Regions from separate parts of the Mesorhizobium sp. CAU 1741 genome, predicted to be linked through region 4. Evidence: predicted binding sites of a transcription regulator. Region 4 holds the regulator's gene; each other region holds the start of a gene.
What was found. The regulator PhoB, encoded in region 4, activates phosphate uptake and scavenging genes when phosphate is short. The targets are predictions, from matches to a motif close to TGTCATNNANCTGTCAT.
Positions count from the first base shown of each region.

Region 1: AAFN84_RS13990 (Na/Pi symporter) is a predicted target of PhoB. The motif match lies at 1,442-1,458, and genes of this name have one in related genera.
Region 2: phnD (phosphate/phosphite/phosphonate ABC transporter substrate-binding protein) is a predicted target of PhoB. The motif match lies at 1,120-1,136, and genes of this name have one in related genera.
Region 3: AAFN84_RS09100 (ceramide glucosyltransferase) is a predicted target of PhoB. The motif match lies at 1,142-1,158, and genes of this name have one in related genera.

Region 1 covers NZ_JBDOQP010000003.1:71,792-73,976, forward strand. Annotated here, with positions in the region: gene AAFN84_RS13990 (Na/Pi symporter) at 1-1,419, opposite strand, end outside; gene gor (glutathione-disulfide reductase) at 1,576-2,185, opposite strand, start outside.
Region 2 covers NZ_JBDOQP010000004.1:95,705-97,889, forward strand. Annotated here, with positions in the region: gene phnC (phosphonate ABC transporter ATP-binding protein) at 1-33, opposite strand, end outside; gene phnD (phosphate/phosphite/phosphonate ABC transporter substrate-binding protein) at 118-1,065, opposite strand; gene AAFN84_RS16975 (dihydrodipicolinate synthase family protein) at 1,302-2,185, opposite strand, start outside.
Region 3 covers NZ_JBDOQP010000002.1:455,275-457,459, reverse strand. Annotated here, with positions in the region: gene AAFN84_RS09115 (PAS domain S-box protein) at 1-101, opposite strand, end outside; gene AAFN84_RS09110 (phasin) at 356-811, shown strand; tRNA gene AAFN84_RS09105 (tRNA-His) at 1,029-1,105, shown strand; gene AAFN84_RS09100 (ceramide glucosyltransferase) at 1,254-2,185, shown strand, end outside.
Region 4 covers NZ_JBDOQP010000007.1:165,133-167,317, forward strand. Annotated here, with positions in the region: gene phoU (phosphate signaling complex protein PhoU) at 1-482, shown strand, start outside; gene phoB (phosphate regulon transcriptional regulator PhoB) at 503-1,189, shown strand; gene AAFN84_RS23260 (ROK family protein) at 1,218-2,185, opposite strand, start outside.

The DNA of each region.
Region 1 (2,185 bases), on a different contig from region 4:
CCGCTGGAACGCGTCGCGCGTCTCGAGTTCCTCGCGCATGATCATCAGCACCAGATGCAGGCTCTCCACCATGCTTGCGTAAGCGGGCTCAAGCGCGTCGGCCGAGGCGGTGCCATCGAACGCATCGACCAGCTTTGCGATCTCTACCGCCATCTCGTTCAGCGTGTCCTGACCGGTCCTCATTGCCGTCAGACGCTCCATGGCTTCTCGCGGCGGCGCGGTGTCGATCAGGTCGCTCAGGAAGCGCGAGATTTCCTCGCCGATCGCCGGCACCGCCTGCAGCAGCAGTCGCGGCGGGTTCATGCCCGCGCGCTGCGCCGCGGTGTCCTCCCGCAGCCAGTCGACGGCGTCGCACAGATAGCCGGCAAGGCGCTGCTGTTCCCTTTCGACCAGCAACAGGCCCGTCTCGACCTCGACCTCGCCGCCGGAATGAATGAATCGCGGCTTGGCCAAGCTCTCCTCGAGCGTCTCGGGATAGAGCCGCTCCACGATCCTGAAGACCGGCCCCAGCGCCAGAGACATGATGAGCGCGGAGACGAGCTGATAGATCAGGTAGAGCCAGGCGATCTTCTCGTGCGCGACCGGCGTGATCATATCCAGCAGCATCCGGATCGCTGGCCAGTCCGTCGCCTGACCGACTGCGAACAACGGCACGAGCACGAGCGCGCCAGTACATTTGGTGATCGTCTGCAGCACGGCGATCTGCTTCGATGCGCCCGCCAGGTTCATTGCCATCAGCCAAACCGAGAGGCCCGACCCTACGCCCGCGCCGTAGACGATCATCATCGTCATGTCGAACTCGAACAGGCCGGCTTCCGCCATGGCAACGGCCACCATGGTTACCGTGGCAGAGGATTGCGCGGCGAGCGTGACGACAAGGCCAGCGAGAAAGGCGAGCACGAAGGAGCCGCTCGCATAACCGATCGCGGCGCGGATTTCCTCCACTTCCCTCATCGAGCCCGCGCCGGTGCGGATCAGATCGAGACCGAGGAACAGGAGCCCGACACCGAGAAGGGCGGCAACGACATGACGAAAGCGGTCCGACCGGTCAACCTCGAAATAGTAGAGAAGACCGATGAAGCCGAGCAGCATCAGCACCAGCAGGTGGATGTTCAGCGCGGCAAGCAGCACCAGCAGGCTGGTGCCGACATTGGCCCACACGATGACCGGCAGGATGCGCCGCAGCGGCACCAGCCCTGCCGCCACCGCGTTGATGGAGATGAACGTGACCGCGTTCGTGCTCTGCGTCAGCGCCCCTGCCGCCATTCCGAGCGAAGCGGCCGAAAACGGATTGGCCGTCGCACGGGCCAGCACCTTGCGAAACCGGCGGCCGCCGAGCTGTTTGATGTTGCTACCGATGAGCTTGACGCCAACGAAGAAGAGGCCGAGCCCGGCAAAAATTGCCGCGAAAATATCCATCGGCGTCGCTAACCGGGCACACGTTACAGTTTTATGACCAGGCGGTGCAAAACCAGCGGCTGCTGCCCATCAATCATGTCGACTTTGACGTTTACGTCAACGACACGATCGTCGCTCCGATTTGCCTGACGATCATCGGCCTTGTCTGGATGGCTGCTAGCCGACGCGCTCGCCGTTCTTCACCCGGTAGCTCGGCTGGTACATCGTCACGAGTTCTTCCGACGCCGTCGGATGCACCGCCATCGTCTTGTCGAAATCGTCCTTTGTCAGCCGCGCCTTGACGGCAATTCCCAGGAGCTGCGCCATCTCGCCGGCATCGACACCGAGGATGTGCGCGCCGAGAACCCTGCGACTGGCTGCATCGACGACCAGCTTCATGATCATCTTTTCCTGCCGCCCCGACAGGGTGTGGCGCATCGGGCGGAACTCGGCGCGGTAGATTTCCAGTTCCTCGAACCGGTCGGATGCATCATCCTCCGACAGTCCGACAGTGCCGATCTCCGGCTGAGAGAACACGGCAGTCGCGATCGCATCGAAGTCCGGCGTCGTCGGCTTGTCGCGATAGACCGTATCGATGAAACACATCGCCTCGTGGATCGCCACCGGCGTGAGCTGGACACGATTGGTAACGTCGCCAATCGCGTAGATATTGTCGACGCTGGTGCGCGAATATTCGTCGACGATGATCTCTCCTACAGGCCCGGTCTCCACGCCGGCAGCCTCTAGGCCCAGTCCCTCGGTGTTCGGCGTGCGTCCCACCGCCAGC
Region 2 (2,185 bases), on a different contig from region 4:
GTACTGCTTGGCGAGATTCTCGATGCGAAGCATGCGGCGGTTCTCCTGCCGTGGTTGCAATGCAAGGCCCCGCGCGGGCGGTGCCGCGCGAGGCCGGATGCCTAGTCTAAGCTGCGGTCAGCCGCAGGTATAGGAGACGCCGTTGGCCTCGTCGATCTGGCGGATGACGGCCCAGTCATCCTTGAAGGAGATGTCGATGAACTGCGCCTCGCCCGACTTGGAGAATTCCTCCTCAAGCTTGGTGCCGGCCCACTCGAACGAGAAGAACGCTTCCTTGATCTTCTCCTGCAGCTCCGGTGTCAGGTTGTGGGCAAGCCCGTAGCCTGTCGTCGGGAAGGTCTGCGAGGTGTAGATGATCTTGAGCTGGTCTTCGGAGACGACGTCACGCTCGAGCATGCGTGCCTTGACGGAATTGGCGACCGCTGCGGCGTCGTAATCCTTGTTGGCGACACCGAGGACTGAATTGTCGTGGGCGCCCGAGAAGGCGGGCGTGTAGTCGGTGTCCGCAACCATGTTGAACTCGGACATCAGCAGCGCGGACGGCGCCTTGAAGCCCGAATTGGAGGTCTCGGCGGTGAAGGCGAGCGTCTTGCCCTTGATGTCCTCGACCGTCTCGATGCCGGAATCGGGATAGGTGATGATTTCCATCTCGTAGCCGAAGGAGCCATCGGCGGCGGCCATCATGGCGAACGGGCGCAGGCCGGCACAGGCAACGGCCAGCGGGTTGGAGCCGGTGTTGAAGCCGGCGATATGCAGGCGGCCAGCGCGCATCGCCTCGATCTGAGCGGCATTCGACTGGACCGGGAAGAACTGAACCTCCTTGCCGGTCACTTCCGTCATGTGGTCGAGGAACTCCTGCCACACCTCGGCATAGACCGCCGGATCCTCGACCGGCGTATAGGCGAAGATAAGCGTGTCGGGATCGACAAGCTGGGACGCATCGCTCGGAATGTCGGCAACCAAATCGCCATCGGTGTCCTGAAAGCGGCTATCGAGCATGAATTCCGCCGAAGCGGGAATGGTGAGCGCGGTGGTCAGCGCGAGGGCGGCGATGATGCTTTTCATGTCTGGCTCCTGTCCCTGAGACTTTTGTATGCGCCTGCCGGATATTACAGACGCTTATCGGTATTATGACACTCGTCGGTCGTCCCCGCCCAGGCGGGGATCCTCCCGGCGCGAAGATTAGCCGGCTCGCCGCAAATTGCTATGCGCAGTGCACAATGGCTGAAAGGTCCGCATTGCGGCGGTCTCAGCGACACAGCACCTTTATGCACCGCACTGCGGCATGGGCTTAAGATTGTTCAGGCAGAGGGTGTGAGCCGATCACCCAGCGCCGTTTCCCGCAGCGCTTCGGCAAGTGCCTTCTGCTCGGCGGCCGGCAGGGGCCCGAGCGGCGGCATGGGGCGGCTCCATGCCTGGTTGCCGGTGGTCAGCGCCAGGGCATGCTTGACCGACGCGACAAGCGGGAACTTCGCGATCTCGGCGCGGATGCGCACTGCTTCGGCGAGGCCCGCCGCGCGGTCTTCCTCGCTGGCGGCGCTGAAGGCCTGTTGCGCATAGGGGCCGGTAAGGTTGGCGGTCGCCGAGATGCAGCCGGCGAAGCCCAGCTCCCGTGTGCGGCCCAATGCGGCCTCGGCGCTGGGGAAAACGGCGAGGCCCGGCAAGTCGCGCGCCAGCCCGGCGGAATAGCCTTCGACGTCGCCCGATGAATCCTTGACGCCAAGCACCGTGTCGGGGAACCGGTCGCGCAGCCGCCGGACGACATCGGGAGCGTAGGGAACGCCGGAATTGGCCGGGAAATGATAGAGATAGAGCGGCAGGCCGGACACGCCGACGCGTTCGATGACGGTCGAGACGTAGGTGACCAGCGCGTCGTCGTCGATGCCCTTGTAGTAGAATGGCGGCAGCAGCAGAGCGCCGGCATAGCCGAGTTCCCTGGCGGCGGCGGTCAGCGCCACGGCGTCGTCGAGCGCGGCGGCACCCGTGCCGACCATGAAGCGCGACAGGTCGAGGCCAGAGGCAGCGATGGCGCGCATCGCCGCAAGCCGCTGGTCGCGCGAGAACGACGTCGCCTCGCCAGTCGTGCCAAGCAGGTTGATGCCGTCGCATCCGCCCGCGCCGAGGAGGTGGGCGCAATGGGCGACGAGACCATCGAGGTCGATGGAGAGGTCATCGTTGAGCGGAG
Region 3 (2,185 bases), on a different contig from region 4:
AGATCAATGGTCAGGATCGCCAGCGCATCGCCTGCGGCAAAACGCGCACGCACGTCTTCCAGCACGGCGATGTCGATGAACGAGTAGGGGCCTGGAGCCATGCGCGAACCTGAAATCTGTCGTCGGAGCGGGCGTATCCCGGAATTAACGCATTGTTAATAAAAGCACGGTTTGCGCCCGTCCAGAAACCCCGGGCTTCCGCGCGGCTGAATCTCCAGCCTTGGTTAATCCTCGATCGAATATTGGTGCGTCGCAACAAAAATGTTGCAATGCACAAGAGGATGGTCTATATCCGGGTCAAGTCAAACGCCCGGCACGTTAAGATGTTGTCGGGCCCAGTGTAAAGGAGCCAGCGATGACGAAAGCCACCGCCAAGACCGCAGAGACCATCGAGTTTCCGACCTTCGACGCCGGACAGGCGACGGATCAGTTCCGGGCATTTGCCGAGAAGGGCGTTGCGCAGTCCCAGGAGGCTTACGCCAAGATGAAGTCCGGCGCCGAAAGCGCGCAGAAGGCCATGGAAAACACGTTCGACACGGCGAAGACTGCCGGCAGCGAGTTCTCGCTGAAGTCGATCTCGGCCGCGCGCTCGAATGTGGAAGCCGGCTTCTCGCACATGGAAGCGCTGATCGGCGCCAAGTCGCTGTCGGAAGTCATCGAACTGCAGACCGCGTTCATGCGCAAGTCGGTCGAGACCGCCGTCGAGCAGGCCAAGGAATTCCAGACCGCCTCCACGAAGGCTGCCGAAGACATGTCCAAGCCGTTCAAGGACGTCTTCGAGAACTCCGTGAAGGAACTCAAGATCGCCTGACACGTTCAGGCTTCAAGTAACCTGCGGGGCGGATTCCTCCTCCCTTCCAATCCGCAGGCTCAAGACCGGCACCTCCTCCCGCCGGTCTGTCATAGGAAAAGGCCGGCACCTCCTCCCGCCGGCCTTTTTCCTGTTTTGGGCCTCCCATCCACTCCATCGGGCTTGAAATCGGTGTCGATTGCCCGTAAGAGCCTCGCCAGCCACAGGCTGATGATGTGCGGTTGTAGCTCAGTTGGTTAGAGCGCCGGATTGTGGATCCGGAGGTCGGTGGTTCAAGCCCACCCAACCGTACCACCCGACAGCCCTCCGAAGGCCCAGCAATCCCCAGAATGTCGTCGTCCTGACACACAAAGATGGTGTGTTCCGCCAGCCTTAGTCGGCGTTCGTCGCAAGGCAGATTCGTTTGCCCGTTGATCGTGGCACATCGTCGGCGTGGGTGTTCATGGCTGAAGCTCTCTTCTTCCTGTGCGGGGCACTGATTGTCGTCAATCTCGCCAGCATCCTGATCGCCGCGTCCCGGCTTTCGCCCAATGGCGCCAGGGCCGCCAGCGCGAGCGACACGCCGCCTGTCTCGATCGTCATTCCGGTGCGCGGCATCGAGACGTTCACCGCGGAAACCCTGCACAGGGCATTCCAGCTCGACTGGCCGCGATACGAGCTGATCTTCTGCGTCGCCGATCATGCCGATCCGATCATTGCAAGGGTCGAGGCAATGATGGACACCTATCCGGGCGTGCCGGCGAGGGTGCTTGTCGGCGACGACCGGATCAGCGCGAACCCGAAACTCAACAATTGCGTCAAGGGCTGGCGCGCCGCGCGCTGGGAGTGGGTGGTGCTGGCGGATTCCAACGTGCTGATGCCGCCGGACTACGTCCAGCACCTGATGACGGCCAGGCGCAGGAACACCGGACTCGTCTGCTCGACGCCGCTGGGCACCCGCCCGGGCAGTTTCTGGGCGGAGGTGGAATGCGCCTTCCTGAACACGCATCAGGCGCGATGGCAATATGCCGGAGAGGCCGTCGGCTTCGGCTTCGCCCAGGGCAAGAGCATGCTGTGGCACAAGCCGCTGCTTGACGCCAATGGCGGCATCGAGGCGCTGGGCGCGGATATCGCCGAGGACGCCGCCGCTACGAAGCTGGTCAATCGGCTCGGCCTTCACGTACATCTTGTCGCAGCACCTTTCGAGCAGCCGCTCGGCGGCAGAAGCCTGCGCGAGGTCTGGATGCGGCAGAGCCGTTGGGCGCGGCTGCGCCGGGTGACGTTCCCGCTCTTCTTCGCGCCGGAAATCCTTCTTGGCACCTTGCCGGCCCTGACACTCGCGCTGGCGGCCGCGACCGTATCCGACAAGAACCACGTGCTGATCGGCATGTTCGT
Region 4 (2,185 bases):
AGCGCCAGCCGATGGCGCAGGACCTGCGCTCGGTGGTGGGCGCGATCCGGATGGCGGCCGACCTCGAGCGCATCGGCGATCTGGCCAAGAACATCGCCAAGCGCGTCAATGCGGTGGGCGAGGGCGCAACGCCGCGCAAGCTGTCGCACTCCATCGAGGCGATGGCGCAAATGGTGATGGAGCAGGTGGCTCTGGTCATCTCCGCCTACGAAGCGCGCAACGCCGAGGGGCTGATAACCTTGCGTGCGGACGACGAGAACATCGATATCCAGTACACTGCGGTGTTCCGCGAGCTGCTGACCTACATGATGGAGGATCCGCGCAACATCACGGGCTGCACCCATCTGCTGTTCTGCGCGAAGAATCTGGAGCGTATCGGCGACCACGTCACCAACATCGCCGAAAACGCCTACTACATCGCCACGGGCCGGCAATTGCCGCTGCATCGGCCGAAGCACGACGAGACGTCGGTCCAGGGCTGACGACGGAAGACGGAAATATGATTGCACCGAAGATCATGGTGGTTGAGGACGAGGAGCCGCTGGGCGTACTCCTCAAGTACAATCTCGAGGCGGAAGGGTACGAGGTCGAGGTCATCATGCGTGGTGACGAGGCGGAAATGCGCCTGCGCGAAAGCCAGCCCGACCTGCTCGTGCTCGACTGGATGGTACCGGCGGTGTCCGGCATCGAATTGTGCCGGCGCCTGCGCATGCGCCCGGAGACCGAACGCTTGCCGATCATCATGCTGACGGCGCGCGGCGAAGAAAGCGACCGGGTTCGCGGCCTCGTCACCGGCGCGGACGATTATCTGGTGAAGCCGTTCTCCACGCCCGAACTCATTGCGCGCGTGCGGGCGCTGCTGCGCCGGGCGCGGCCGGAGGTGCTGTCCTCGGTGCTGAAGGTCGGCGACATCGTGCTCGATCGCGAGACGCACCGTGTGCATCGCGGCAAGTCTGAAATTCGGCTCGGGCCGACGGAGTTCCGCCTGCTGGAGTTCATGATGCAGCATCCCGGCAGGGTGTTTTCCCGCGGTCAACTGCTCGACAATGTCTGGGGCGAGACGATCTATATCGACGAACGCACCGTCGACGTGCATGTCGGGCGCCTGCGCAAGGCGGTCAATCTCGGCAACATGGCAGACGTCATCCGCACGATCCGTGGTGCCGGCTACGCCATCCAGGAGGGATAGGCCTGGCCGCCGCCCTGTGGCCGGCGCTTCAGACCACTTCCTCGCTTCGCACGGGGGCTGCAGCAGCGCCTCTGGCGAAGATTTCCTGATCGACGAACGTCAGCGCCTGGCGGGCGCAGCCTTCGCGGATAAGCGGTATCTCGTCCGGCTCCAGGTCAAACGAAATCGCCGCATTGTGCTGGCCGCCGGCGGTGCGGGCGATCGCCTCGCGCATCGTTGGCTCGATGACGTCGAAAGCCGAGGTGCCGAGGCCGACGATCGCCACCGGCGCCGGGTCGAACAGCGCGAACAGGCTGCCCAGCCCGAAACCGATCGCTTCTCCCGCGCGCTGGAATGCTTCGCGCTCGCGGCCGTCGTGATCGCGCGCCGCCGCCGCCATGGCCAGCATGGTTCCGTCGTCGATATCCGCTACCGGCAGTGCATGCTCGCCATCACCGCGCGCATGGCGGTAGATCGCATAGTTGCCGGCATAGGCTTCGATGCAGCCACGCCTGCCGCATCGGCAGAGCGCGCCGTTGGGCACGTGGATCATGTGGCCGAATTCGCCGCCCGACGAGTGCGACCCCGTGAAGAGTTCGCCCCGCAGCACCAGCCCCATCCCGATGCCATTGGACAGCAGGATGGTGAAGAAGTTGTCGCGATAGCGGTCCGGTTCGCGACCGCGCAGGGCGACCGCTATCATGTTGCAGTCGTTCTCGACGGTCACCGGGATGCCGAAGGCGGTTTCCAGTGCGTCGGCAAACGCGATTTCGCTGTGCGGGGTGATCGGCGACCACATCAGTCTGCGGGCGCTGGAGTCAGTGATGCCCTGGACCGCCATGGTGATGCGCAGGACGGGACCGTGGCCTGGCGGCGCACGCTCCATCAATCGCCGAACGGCGGAAATGACGTGATCGCACAGTTCGCCATCGGCCATGGTGAGTGTTGCCGGGCGGGAAATGTCATGGGCGATCGCCTTGCCGGTGTAGTCGATCAGCGCTGCGGACAGCGCGTTCA